DNA from 2 places in the Microbispora sp. CSR-4 genome. Region 1 is predicted to be linked to the other one. Evidence: predicted binding sites of a transcription regulator. Region 1 holds the regulator's gene; the other holds the start of a gene.
What was found. The regulator LexA, encoded in region 1, represses DNA repair genes until DNA is damaged. The targets are predictions, from matches to a motif close to TCGAACANNTGTTCGA.

Region 1 (6,993 bases):
GCCGTGCGGGGCATGTGCTCGATTGCGTGCACAGCACGGTGCTCGATTGCGTGCACAGCATGGTGCTCGATTGCCTGCGGGGCATGGTGCCGTGACGGGACGTTGACGATGGACTGGCCTTCCGGACAAAATTCCGCCCGAGCCACAAAACCAGTTCATATCGATGTAGGCGTGCGGTCAGGGCATGCCGCGACCACCACCGCTCCGGCGGTGGTCTGGGGTGCGCGCCTGACCGTATGGCTCGCCGTCGGCGTGCGCCCCGCGTGGGAGGCACGTCTTGTACAGACGAATTCTCGGCGGGCTGACGACCGCCGCCGCGGTTGCGGCGACCGTGCTCGTCGTCACCGGGTCACCGGCTAACGCCGCCGGCACGGGCACCGGCTACCTGCACACCAGCGGGAACAAGATCGTCGACAGCACCGGCGCGACGGTCCGGCTGACCGGCATCAACTGGTTCGGCATGGAGACCGACAACAAGACCTTCCACGGGTTGTGGGCGAACAACCCGTGGAAGAGCCAGCTCGACCTCATGGCGAGCCTCGGTTACAACACCATCCGGGTGCCGTTCTCCGACGACGCGCTGAAGCCGGGCGCGCAGGCGACGAGCGTCAACACCTACTCCAACCCCGACCTGATCGGCCTGTCCCCGCTGCAGATCCTCGACAAGGTCGTGGACTACGCGGGCCAGAAGGGCATGCGGATCATCCTCGACCGGCACCGCCCGACCAGCGCGGGCCAGACGGCGCTGTGGTACACCTCCGGCGTCCCCGAGTCGACCTGGATCAACGACTGGAAGTCGCTGGCCCAGCACTACGCGGGCAACCCCACCGTCATCGGGGCCGACCTGCACAACGAGCCGCACGCCGACGGCACCAACCCGAACGCGAAGGGCTCCTGCTGGGGCTGCGGCGACGAGTCGCGCGACTGGCGCCTGGCGGCCGAGCGGGCCGGCAACGCGATCCTGTCCGTGCAGCCCAACTGGCTGATCTTCGTGGAGGGCGTGAGCTGCCCGAGCGGCGGCGAGTCCAACGTCTGGGACAACGACCCCAGCAACGACGAGGACTGCGGCTGGTGGGGCGGCAACCTCACCAAGGCCGGGCAGTATCCGGTGCGGCTCAACGTGGCCAACCGGCTCGTCTACTCGCCCCACGAGTACGCCACCTCGGTCTTCCACCAGAACTGGTTCGACGACCCGTCCTACCCGGCCAACATGCCGGCCATCTGGGACAAGTACTGGGGCTACCTCTACAAGCAGAACATCGCCCCGATCATGGTCGGCGAGTTCGGCACGACGCTCGCCAGCAACATCGACAAGATCTGGCTCCAGGAGCTCATGAAGTACATGGGCACCGGCGTGAACGGCATGTCGTTCACCTACTGGTCGTGGAACCCCAACTCGGGTGACACGGGCGGCATTCTCAAGGACGACTGGGCGACGGTCGACCAGGCCAAGCAGAGCATCATCTCGCCCTACCTGATCCCGCCGACCGGCGGTGGTGGCACCCCGACGCCGCCAGTGTCGCCCTCGCCCTCGGCCTCGCCGTCGGCGTCTCCGACTCGGTCGCCCTCCCCATCGCCGTCTCCCTCGCCGTCTCCCTCCCCGTCGCCGTCCGCGTCTCCCTCGTCGCCGGGCGGGAAGACCTGCACGGCCACGTACAAGGTCGTCAACGAGTATCCCGGCGGCTTCCAGGGCGAGGTCACGGTCAAGGCGGGTTCGTCGGCCATCTCGGGCTGGACCGTGAACTGGTCCTTCCCGAACGGCCAGAGCATCACGCAGCTCTGGAACGGCACGCTCAGCGCGAGCGGGTCCAACGTCACGGTGACGAACATGTCCTACAACGGCACGCTGGGCGCCGGCGCCTCGACCGCGTTCGGCTTCAACGGAAGCTGGTCGGGCAGCAACGGCGTTCCGTCCTCGGTCACCTGTACGGCGAGCTGAGCGGGCGCGTCACGTCAGCACGGCGGCGATCCTCGACAGGATCTCCTCCAGGATCGCCGCCGATGTCGCGAAGTTGAGGCGGGCGAAGGTGTCGCCGCCTCCGTACATCGGGCCCGGGTTGAGCCTGACCCGGGCCTCCCGCTCGACGAACGCCGCCGCGCCGGGCACCCCGAAGTCGAGCCACGCGAGATAGGTGGCCTCGGGAACGCGGTAGCCGACCGACGGGAGCCGCTCGGCGACGAGCCTGCGGTTGCGGTCGAGGATCGCCAGCACCTCCTCCAGCCACGCGTCGCCGTGCCGCCAGGCGGCCACCGTGGCCTCCACCCCGAGCACGCTGGGCGCGCCGAAGATGTGGGCGGGCTGGCGGCCGAGTGCGTCCCTGGCCTCCTTCGCGCCGAGGTGGGCCACCGAGCAGTGCAGTCCGCCCATGTTGAAGGCCTTGCTGGCGGAGGTCAGCGTGACCGTGCGCTCGGGGAGGATCGTGGCGAACGGGATGTGCCGCTTCGGGGCGTACGTCAGGTCGGCGTGGATCTCGTCGGCGATCACCAGCGTGCCGTGCCGATCGGCGTACGCGGCGACGCCTTCGAGCTCCTCACGGGTGAACGAACGGCCCGACGGGTTCTGCGGGTTGACCAGCAGGAGCACACTGACGGGCTCTCCGGGGACCTCGAACCTGCCGTCGGCCGTCAGCGGCATGGGCACCAGGCGGCGGTTCATCCCGGTGATGGTGGTGAGGAAGGGGTCGTAGGCGGGGACGTGCAGTGCCACGGCGTCGCCGGGCTCGGTCAGGACGTGCAGCAGCACCTGGAGAGCCTGGTTGAGGTCGGTGAAGGACCGCACGTGGGCCGGATCGGCCCGCCAGCCGTGCCGCGTCTCCATCCGCTCGGCGAACGCCTCCGCCAGTGGTCCCGCGGTCGGGGTGTCCAGCCAGGCGGGATAGCCGAGGTCCTTGGCGGCGCGTCGCGCTATGGCCTCCGTGACCACGTCGGGCACGGGGAAGTCCATGTCGGCGACCCAGGCGGGGATGACGCCGGGCGCGGCCTGCGCCCACTTGATTCCGTCACGGCCCCGGGCCGCGTCGAGGGAGAGGGAGTCGAGCTTCATCCGACTCACCCTAATTGCCGGTTGACGACCGCCGAAAAGGCGGCCGCCGCGCCCCGCGATCCCGTCGTGCCGCGGGGCGCCGGCGCGGCTACAGCTTGCGAAGGACAGCCGTGACCTTGCCGAGCACGGTGGCCTCGTCGCCCGGGATCGGCTCGTAGTTGGGGTTGTGCGGCACCAGCCACACGTGCCCGTCCTTGCGCTTGAAGGTCTTCACGGTGGCCTCGCCGTCGATCATCGCGGCCACGATGTCGCCGTTGTCGGCGACCGGCTGCTGCCGGACCACGACCCAGTCGCCGTCGGCGATGGCGGCCTCGATCATCGAGTCGCCGGAGACCTGGAGCAGGAACAGCGTGCCCTCGCCCACGAGCTGCTTGGGCAGGGCGAACACGTCCTCGATGCTCTGCTCGGCGAGGATGGGCCCACCGGCCGCGATGCGGCCGACCAGCGGCACGTAGGCCGCGGTGGGCCGGCTGAACCCGGGCTCCTCCTCGGAGGTGGCGTCGGGGTCCACCCACAGCACCGGCTCGCCCGGCAGCCGGACCTCCAGGGCCCGGGGCCGATGGGGATCACGCCGGAGGTAGCCCTTACGCTGGAGCGCCGTGAGCTGGTGCGACACGCTGGAGGTGCTGGTCAGCTGGACCGCTTCCCCGATCTCCCGCATGGACGGCGGATAACCGCGCTGCTGGACCGAGTCGCGGATCACCTCGAGAATCTTCCGCTGCCTGGGGGTGAGGCCAAGCGAGTCGCGCCTGCGAACCGCGAGGTCGCTGACGCCATTCGCCTGCTCACTTCGGTCACTCACGATGCCACCTCTCAATCCGTGTTCCTCGTGTCGCACAGAGCGACCGTACCGCGATTCAAGATCACCGTCAAACAATTGTTCGATATCCAGCGAAATCGCCGATCTCGCCGTCCGCCTTCATCGTACGGGAGTTCGATCGATCCCGTGTTCGATTTCCCCGATCTTCTTCGGCCGCTGTAGGCGCAGGTCAGAAGCCGTGCGAAAAACGGCCGGGAAAAGGCGCGTAAACGGCCTATTCCGCGACGGCCGGGGCGCGTGATGCGGCCGTGACCCGGGGTGCGACACGCGGGCGGAGCAGGGACTTCCTTGCCCAAGGCCGGTTCGACTTGCGTTCAAGGTCGGGCGCTCCTACGGTTGGACCACAACATCTAGTAGTCACACCGGTGTAAGTTCACCACACCTTGTGTTCGGGGATGTGCGTTCAGGGAGGCGATGAAGTGCACTGTCCGTTCTGTCGCCACCCGGACACCCGGGTCGTGGACAGCCGCGCGGCAGAGGACGGGGCGGCGATCCGTCGCCGGCGCACCTGTCCCGAGTGCGGGCGCAGGTTCACCACGCAGGAGACCGTACTGCTGATGGTGAGCAAGCGCAGCGGAGTCACCGAGCCGTTCTCCCGCGAGAAGGTCATCGCCGGCGTGCGGCGGGCCTGTCAGGGGCGCCCGGTCAGCGAGGACTCCCTCGCCCAGCTCGGGCAGCGCGTCGAGGAGAGCATCCGGGGCACGGGCGCGGCCGAGATCGCCTCCCACGAGGTCGGCCTGGCCATCCTGGGCCCGCTCCGCGATCTCGACGAGGTGGCCTACCTGCGCTTCGCGTCGGTCTACCGCAGCTTCGAGACGCTGGCGGACTTCGAGGCGGAGATCGAGCGGCTCCGCGCGGCCCACGGCACCGCAGCCCATGGCACCGGGGGCGAGGAATAAGACGCCTTCCGGGGGACCGGGACGAGGCGGGCGGGGCGCGACGGCGCACCGCGACTATGTGGTTTCAACGAGCGTGGTCCGGAGAAGGGGCTCCATCGGGCCCTGGGAGGGGGAAGTCATGACGGAGACCGTGAGCGGCACGGTGTCGGGTGCGGGGGGTCACCCGGGCAAGCGCCCGCGCAAGGGCCTGAAGATGAAGCGCATCTTCACCACCCCGGGTGTCCACCCGTACGACGAGGTCCGCTGGGAGCGGCGCGACGTCGTGATGACGAACTGGCGGGACGGCTCGGTCAACTTCGAGCAGCACGGCGTGGAGTTCCCGGACTTCTGGTCGGTCAACGCGGCCAACATCGTCACCACCAAGTACTTCCGCGGGGCGGTGGGCACCCCGCAGCGCGAGTCGAGCCTCAAGCAGCTCGTCGACCGGGTCGTGGGCGTCTACACCAGGACCGGCGTCGAGAACGGCTACTTCGCCTCCGACGAGGACGCGGAGATCTTCGACCACGAGCTCAAGCACGCGCTGATCCACCAGGTCTTCAGCTTCAACTCCCCGGTGTGGTTCAACGTCGGCACCCGCTCCCCCCAGCAGGTGAGCGCCTGCTTCATCCTGGCCGTGGACGACACGATGGAGTCGATCCTCGACTGGTACAAGGAAGAGGGCGTCATCTTCAAGGGCGGCTCCGGCTCCGGGGTCAACCTCTCCCGCATCCGCTCGTCCAAGGAACTGCTGTCCAGCGGCGGCACGGCCAGCGGCCCGGTGTCCTTCATGCGCGGCGCCGACGCCTCCGCCGGCACCATCAAGTCGGGCGGCGCCACCCGCCGGGCGGCCAAGATGGTCGTCCTCGACGTGGACCACCCCGACATCGAGGAGTTCATCGAGACCAAGGCGCGCGAAGAGGACAAGATCCGCGCGCTGCGCGACGCCGGGTTCGACATGGACCTCGGCGGCAAGGACATCGTGTCCGTGCAGTACCAGAACGCCAACAACTCGGTGCGGGTCTCCGACGAGTTCATGCGGGCCGTCGAGGCGGGCGACAAGTTCGGCCTGCGGGCCCGGCTGACCGGCGAGGTCATCGAAGAGGTCGAGGCGCGGTCGCTGTTCCGCAAGATGGCCCAGGCCGCCTGGGAGTGCGCCGACCCCGGCCTGCAGTACGACGACACGATCAACGACTGGCACACCTGCCCCGAGACCGGGCGCATCACGGCCAGCAACCCCTGCTCGGAGTACGTCCACCTGGACAACTCCTCGTGCAACCTCGCGTCGATCAACCTGCTGAAGTTCCTGCGCGACGACGACTCCTTCGACGTCGCGACCTTCGTGAAGGTCACCGAGCTGATCATCACCGCGATGGACATCTCGATCACCTTCGCCGACTTCCCGACGCAGAAGATCGCCGAGACCACCCGGGCGTACCGCCAGCTCGGCATCGGCTACGCCAACCTGGGCGCGCTGCTGATGGCGACCGGGCACGCGTACGACTCCGACGGCGGCCGGGCCATCGCGGCCGGGATCACATCGCTGATGACCGCCGTGTCCTACCGCCGCTCGGCCGAGATCGCCGGGATCGTCGGCCCGTACGACGGCTACCAGCGCAACGCCGAGCCGCACAAGCGGGTCATGCGCAAGCACGCCGCGGCCAACGACGACCTGCGCACGCTCGGCGACATGGACAAGGCCCTGCACACCGAGGCCACCCGGCAGTGGCAGGAGTGCCTCAAGCTGGGCGAGAAGAACGGCTACCGCAACGCCCAGGCGTCGCTGCTCGCCCCGACCGGCACCATCGGCCTGATGATGGACTGCGACACCACCGGCATCGAGCCCGACCTGGCGCTGGTGAAGTTCAAGAAGCTCGTCGGCGGCGGTTCGATGCAGATCGTCAACCAGACGATCCCGCGGGCGCTGCGCCGGCTCGGCTACCCGGAGGAGCAGGTCGAGGCCATCGTCGAGTACATCGCCGAGCACGGCCACGTCGTGGACGCCCCCGGCCTGCGGCCGGAGCACTACGAGGTGTTCGACTGCGCGATGGGCGAGCGGGCCATCGCCCCGATGGGCCACGTCCGGATGATGGCGGCCGTCCAGCCGTTCCTGTCCGGCGCCATCTCCAAGACCGTCAACCTGCCCGAGTCGGCCACCGTGGACGACATCGAGCAGGTCTACCTGGAGGGCTGGAAGCTCGGCCTCAAGGCCCTGGCCGTCTACCGCGACAACTGCAAGGTCGGCCAGCCGCTGT
Region 2 (6,993 bases), on a different contig from region 1:
GGCGCCGGTGAACCACTCCCTGGTCACCGGGCTGAATCCGTCGAGCGCACCCACCTGCCCATCATGCATCGCCCCACCGACAGAAAACGCCGCACCGCCATCCCGCCGCCGGGCGACGGGCATCGCCGGGAGCGGAGCGCGCCGGAACGGAGGAGACGGCGAACGCGGCTGCTCCCTTTACGCGTCTGGTACGAGATGCCGCTGTCGGGACATGCTTCCTCAGTATGGAAATCGACTACGCGGCCATCGAGGCGGAGCGCGCGCGGATTCGCGAACGCTACCTGAGCGAGCGCCGTGCCCCCAGCAGCGCAAGGGGTCTGCACCACTTCGCACTGATCTCGTCCGACGTCGAGCGGACCATCCGCTTCTACCAGGAGCTCCTCGAGTTCCCGCTGACCGAGATCTTCGAGAACCGCGACTACCGCGGGTCCAACCACTTCTTCTTCGACATCGGCAACGGCAACCTGCTGGCTTTCTTCGACCTCCCCGGCCTCGACCTGGAGCCGTACAAGGAGGTTCTCGGCGGGCTCCACCACATCGCGATCTCCGTGGAGCGGGCGACGTGGGAGCGCCTGCGCGGCAAGCTCGACGCCGCCGGGGTGCCCTACCAGGTGGAGAGCGGCGCCTCGATCTACTTCCGCGACCCGGACGGCGCGCGCCTGGAACTGCTCGCCGATCCCCTGGGCGAGATGTACGGCTCCCGCGTCATGTGACCCCGTCTCCCGACAGCGGGGTGGAAGGCGCCCGCGGCCCGGACGAGCATCCGGGCCGCGGCGTCATACTGAACGCATGCGCCTCACAGACTTCTGGAACAGGATGCGCCGCCACTTCGGTGAGGCGTACGCGGAGTCGTGGGCGAAGGACTACGTGATCTCCGGGCTCGGCGGGCGTACGGTCGAGCAGGCCCTCGCGGAGGGCGTGGCGGCCAAGCGGGTCTGGCAGGCCGTCTGCCAGGAGGTCGACGTGGACCCCAGGCTGCGCTGATTCCTCTCTCCTTCTGAGCGGCGGGCCGCGCGGGCGTTGTCGCTCCGTGGCGGCCTCCGTCCCGCGCCGCGGCGGTGTGGTCCCGCCACACGCCGATTCGTCCATGCCCCATGCCTTCCGTCGCCTATGGCAATCACTTGAACGACGGTTGAGTGCTTGCTAGCGTGTTGACTGGATGAACACGGAGGAAGGGCATGACCGGAGATCACTTCAGTCCCGATGAGGCGCTTCAGGAGATAGGGCGCGTGGATCGGCAGGTCAGGCATTCATCGCGCGGGCCCGGGCGGGCATACCTGCTCGTGGGACTGGCCACGATGCTCTACTGGCCGGCGATGTTCCTCGGTGGCCGGCCGCTGCCGATGCTCGCCGGGGTCGGGTGGATCATCCTGACGGTCGCCCTGTGCGTGTACTGGGCCCGGCTGCGGGTGCACAACCGGCTGCTGAAGCAGATCAACAGGCCGATCTCGGCCGCGTACGTGGTGACGATGATGGTGCCGTTCGTCGTCGGCATGTGCCTGCGTCCCGACCGGCCCGATACGGGCTGGACGGTGGTGCTCGTCGCGCTGTCGGTGCTCGCCGGGCTGCCCCTGGTGTACGGCGGACTCCGCCTGATGAGGAGCTGATGAGAGTCCATCCACGCCACGAGCTCGACGAGATCATCCACGCGCCGGTGCGGCTGTCGATCATGGCGGCCCTGGCGGCGGCGGACAAGGCCGACTTCCGCTTCCTCCGCGACACCATCGAGGTCAGCGACTCGCTGCTCAGCAAGCACATCCTCACGCTCGAAGAGGCCGGCTACGTCCACGTGGAGAAGACCTTCGTCGGCAAGCGGGCGCGCACCTGGCTCTCGCTGACCGATCAGGGGCGTGCGGCCTTCGAGACCTACATGGACGTTCTGCGACGGATTGTGGAGGCAACCCCCCGTGCTTGAAATCGACGGCCTGCGCAAACGCTATGGAGACAAGACCGCCCTCGACGGGGTGGGCTTCGCCGTACGGCCGGGCGAGATGTTCGGGTTCGTCGGCGCCAACGGCGCGGGCAAGACGACGACGATGCGGATCGTCATGGGCGTGCTCGACGCCGACTCCGGCGAGGTGCGCCTCGGCGGTCGCCCCCTGACGTACGACGACCGCCGGACGTTCGGCTACATGCCGGAGGAGCGCGGCCTCTACCAGAAGATGAAGGTCGCCGAGCAGATCGAATACTTCGGCAGGCTCCACGGGCTCGCCCCGGCCGCCGCGCGCTCGGCCACCGACGCCCTGATCGAACGGCTCGGCCTGGTCGAGCGGCGCGACGACGCCGTGGAGGCGCTGTCGCTCGGCAACCAGCAGCGGGTGCAGCTCGCGGTCGCGCTCGTCCACGAACCGGCGGTCCTGATCCTCGACGAGCCGTTCTCGGGCCTCGACCCGCTGGCGGTCGACGCGCTCGCGGAGGTGCTCAAGGACCGCGCCGCCGCGGGCGTGCCGGTGATCTTCTCCAGTCACCAGCTCGACCTGGTCGAACAGCTCTGCGACTCGGTCGGCATCATCTCGGCGGGCCGGATGGTGGCGTACGGACCGGTCGGCGAGCTGCGCGAGAGGGAGGGCCGCGGGGTGCTGCGGGTCGTGGTCAGGGACGCCGCGCCCGGCTGGGCCGACGGCCTGCCCGGCGAGCTCACCCGCGAGGGCGACCGCGACGTCCTGCTGTGCGACGAGGGCGACGACCAGGACATCCTGCGTACGGCGATGGGAGCCGGCCGGGTCGAGCACTTCGGCCGCAGGCAGCCGACGCTGGCCGAGATCTTCAGGGAGGCGGTGGCATGAACGGCCTGTGGCTGGTGGCCCAGCGGGAGATCCGCACGCGCATCAGGACGAAGTCGTACCTGATCAGTCTGGCGGTCAGCGCGGTCCTGGTGGCGGCGCTCGCGTTCCTGCCGAAGGTCCTGGGTGGCGACGACACCTACGACGTCGGCGTGGTGGGCGAGGCGCCCCCGCCCGCGGCCCAGCTCGCGTACTCCCGGCTGCCGGACGAGGCGGCGGCGCGGAAGGCCGTGGTCGACGGGGACCTCGACGCGGCCCTGATCAATGGAAACAAGGTCCTCGCGAACGGCGAACTCGACCAGCGGCTGGGACTGATCCTGGAGAGCGCCCACCGCGACGCGCAGATCAAGTCGGCCGGTCTCACGATCACGCCGTTGACGGTGGAGTCGGTCGGCGCCGACGCCCGCTATCAGGGCGTGCGCACCGGCATCGCCACCCTGATCGTGATGGTGCTGTTCTTCCTGCTCATCTACTCCTCGATGTTCGTCGCGATGGGCGTGGTCGAGGAGAAGGGCAGCCGCATCGTGGAGATCCTGCTCACCTCGGTGCGTCCCTGGCAGCTCCTGGGCGGAAAGATCGTCGGGCTGGGGGCGCTGGGGCTGGTCAACCTTGTCGTGGTCATCGCCGCCGGTCTGTCGGCGTCGTCCGCGACCGGCTTCACGGCCGACCTGCCGCCCGGAATGGGGGGAATCGTGGTCAGCGCGGTCGTCTGGTTCGTGCTGGGCTACGCCTTCTTCTCGGCGCTCGCCGCCGCCTTCGGCTCCCTGGTGTCGCGGCAGGAGGAGCTCAACAGCGTCCTGACGCCGATGACCATGCTCATGATGTTCACCTACCTGACGGCCTACTTCGCCGCCGTCGAGCCGACGGGCACGGTCGCGCGCGTGCTGTCGTTCGTGCCGCCGTTCTCCTCGATGGTCATGCCCGTCCGTACGGCGGCCGTCGACGTGCCGCTGGTGGAGATCCTCATCGCCGCGGTGCTCATGGTCGTGGCCGTGGTGGCCGTCCTGCTGGGCGCGGCCCGCGTCTATCAGCGGGCGGGGCTCCGCACCGGCGCCCGGGGGAAGCTGGGCGAGGTCGTCCGCTGACGGCAGGGTGAACCCGTTCGCTGGTAGCAGGGCGAGGTCGTTCGCTCCCGGCGGGGGGTGAGGCGTTCTCTGACGGCGGGGGCGAGGCGTTCGCTCCCGGCGGGGCGCGGACGGAGGATCATGGGGGCCGGGAGAGGGCCTGACCGATCAGCTCGGCCGCACGGCCGGGGTCGTCGGCGCTCTCCTGGCCGCCCGGAGCCCACAGGAACATCCATCCTTCCCCGGAGGGCGTCGCGAAGACGATCGTCTGCCTGCCGGTGCCGGGGTGCCGGACGGACAGGACCGGATCGTCCGTGCCGAGCAGCCGCGCGGAAAGACCCTGCCCGGACAGTCGCGCCGCGAGCGCCTCAAGGCGGGCCAGACGCTGTCGGCTGTAGTCGCCGGTGCCCGTCACGTAGCCCCTCCAGCGGGGAGATCCAGCTTCGCTACAAGAATCGTCGCAGGTCAGCGCGCTGACAACCACGGCAGGGTAAGGCCCGGGAATGTAACGGCACGGTTGGGACGCCGTTCGTCCCCGGCTCGGCCGCGGTTCCGCATGTGATCGAACAGTCGTTCGGCTATATTGGACTGGTCGCCGCCGGGGTGCGCGCCGTCAGGTCGCCGGGGCGCGACAGGCTCCCGGCCCACCTCTCGGGGCGGTGTGCGGGAAGCTCCGGAAAATGTCGGTGGCACCCCGTAGCTTTTCGGTGACCGAGCAGACGACACCCTTCAGGGGGCACCCAATGGCAATCAACGACCGCGAGAAGGCCCTTGAGACCGCCCTCGCGCAAATCGAGCGGCAGTTCGGCAAGGGCAGTGTCATGCGCCTCGGAGACGAGGCGCGTGCCCCGATCGAGGTCATCCCCACCGGTTCGATCGCTCTCGACGTCGCCCTCGGCATCGGCGGCTATCCCCGCGGCCGGATCGTCGAGGTGTACGGCCCAGAGTCCTCCGGTAAGACGACGGTCGCCCTGCACGCCGTGGCCAACGCCCAGAAGGGCGGCGGCATCGCCGCGTTCATCGACGCCGAGCACGCCCTCGACCCCGAGTACGCCAAGAAGCTGGGCGTCGACGTCGACGCGTTGCTCGTCTCCCAGCCGGACACCGGTGAGCAGGCGCTGGAGATCGCGGACATGCTGATCCGCTCCGGCGCCGTCGACATCATCGTGATCGACTCGGTGGCGGCCCTCGTGCCGAAGGCCGAGATCGAGGGCGAGATGGGCGACAGCCACGTCGGTCTCCAGGCCCGCCTGATGTCGCAGGCCCTGCGCAAGATCGCCGGTGCGCTGAACCAGACCCGGACCACCGCCATCTTCATCAACCAGCTCCGCGAGAAGATCGGCGTCATGTTCGGCAGCCCCGAGACCACCACGGGTGGCAAGGCGCTGAAGTTCTACGCGTCGGTGCGGCTGGACGCGCGCAGGATCGAGACGCTCAAGGACGGCACCGAGCCGGTCGGCAACCGGACCCGGGTGAAGGTCGTCAAGAACAAGATGGCCCCGCCCTTCCGCCAGGCCGACTTCGACATCCTGTACGGCGTAGGCATCTCCCGCGAGGGTGGGCTGATCGACATGGGCGTCGAGCACGGGTTCGTGCGCAAGGCCGGCGCCTGGTACACGTACGAGGGCGACCAGCTCGGGCAGGGCAAGGAGAACGCCCGCAACTTCCTCAAGAACAACCCCGACATCGCCAACGAGATCGAGAAGAAGATCAAGGAGAAGCTCGGAGTCGGGCCGCGGCTCGACACGCCGAGCGAGCCCCCCGCAGCCCCGGCGACGCCGGCCGCCCCCACCTCCGGCCGGGGCAGCAAGGCGGCCAGTGCGCCCAAGCCGGGTGACGTCTGAGCGCAGGCATGAGGCGCGACGAGCCCCCTGGCCCGGACGGCGAGATCGGGCCGGGGGACTGGAACTCGGGACCCTGGGCGCCGGCCGAAGAGCCGCAGAGGCCCGCTGAGGACGTCTCCGCGACGATCGCCGCCCTCCGCGAGCAGATCCGGCGCGCGGAAAGCGGGCGTACGGACGGCGGGCGTGCGGAGACCGGGCGTGCGGGCAACGCGCGTACGGAGACCGGGCGTGCGGAAAACGGGCGTTCGAGGATCGGCGGGCAGGAGATCGGCCGCGAGGCGAGCGGGCGGGCGGAGGCGGGCCAGGAAGCCGGCCCTATCGGCCGCCGACGCCAGGGACGTGGCCGCACGCGCGGAGACCGGGCAAGGCTGCAAGAGCCGGGCGCACGGGGAGACCGGCCCGCGCCGGGAGACTGGGCGAGCCCGGGGGAGTCGGCCGCGCCGGGACGCCGGGCAGGCCGTGGAGATTGGGCAGGCTCGGAGGGACCGGGCGTGCCGGGAGACCTGGCAGGCCGTGGAGATTGGGCCGGCTTGGGGGAGCCGGGCACGCCGGGACGCCGGGGGAAGCGTAGGAGGTCCGACGGGTGGCTTCCTGACGGGCCGGAGGAGGGCACCGCGGCGAGCGCGGGGCCGCCGGCCGACCCGGAGGCGGTGGCCAGGGCCATCTGCCTGAGGCTGCTCACGATGGCCCCCAAGACCCGGGCTCAGCTAGCGGACGCCCTGCGTAAGCGGGACGTGCCCGAGGATGCGGCGAACGCCGTGCTTGAGCGGTTCTCCGAGGTCGGGCTCATCGACGACAAGGCGTTCGCCGCCGCGTGGGTGAGCTCCCGGCACACCGGTCGCGGGCTGGCCCGCCGCGCGCTCGCGCAGGAACTGCGGCAGCGTGGCGTGGCCGAGGAGACGGTCAAGGACGCCGTCGGGCAGCTTGATCCGGACGAGGAGGCCGAGACCGCACGCAGGCTCGTCGACCGGAAGCTGGCCGCCACCCGTGGGGTGGAGCCGCAGGCTCGCATGCGACGATTGGTCGGCATGCTGGCCCGCAAGGGCTACTCGCCGGGGCTGGCCTTCCGCGTGGTCCGAGAGGCGATCGAGGCCGAAGGCAGCCCGTCAGATGGGCTTCCGGAGACCTTCGAGTGAGCCATCGCACCACGCAAAAGTCACTTGACAGGGCATCTTTGCTTGCTCGTTACCTCTCTGACGCTTAATCTCGACCGCAGTGAGGAGTTACTCCGCGCAGCGCGGATTGCCATAACGGTGAACCACGACGGACGAGAGACATTGACCGGCCTCCGGGCCATATCGG

Region 2: a site for LexA is predicted at 4,410-4,425, ahead of recA (recombinase RecA). Genes of this name have one in related genera too.

The regions. Positions count from the first base shown of each region.
Region 1 is NZ_VJVX01000007.1:24,989-31,981, forward strand. Features, by position in the region: gene FLV34_RS42260 (cellulase family glycosylhydrolase) at 278-1,939, shown strand; gene FLV34_RS08600 (MalY/PatB family protein) at 1,949-3,043, opposite strand; gene lexA (transcriptional repressor LexA) at 3,132-3,845, opposite strand; gene nrdR (transcriptional regulator NrdR) at 4,283-4,762, shown strand; gene FLV34_RS08615 (vitamin B12-dependent ribonucleotide reductase) at 4,881-6,993, shown strand, end outside.
Region 2 is NZ_VJVX01000020.1:94,557-101,549, reverse strand. Features, by position in the region: gene FLV34_RS42495 (DEAD/DEAH box helicase) at 1-54, opposite strand, end outside; gene FLV34_RS17070 (VOC family protein) at 225-713, shown strand; gene FLV34_RS17065 (DUF3046 domain-containing protein) at 790-984, shown strand; gene FLV34_RS17060 (hypothetical protein) at 1,230-1,607, shown strand; gene FLV34_RS17055 (transcriptional regulator) at 1,607-1,915, shown strand; gene FLV34_RS17050 (ABC transporter ATP-binding protein) at 1,908-2,786, shown strand; gene FLV34_RS17045 (ABC transporter permease) at 2,783-3,868, shown strand; gene FLV34_RS17040 (hypothetical protein) at 3,987-4,262, opposite strand; gene recA (recombinase RecA) at 4,591-5,691, shown strand; gene recX (recombination regulator RecX) at 6,222-6,827, shown strand.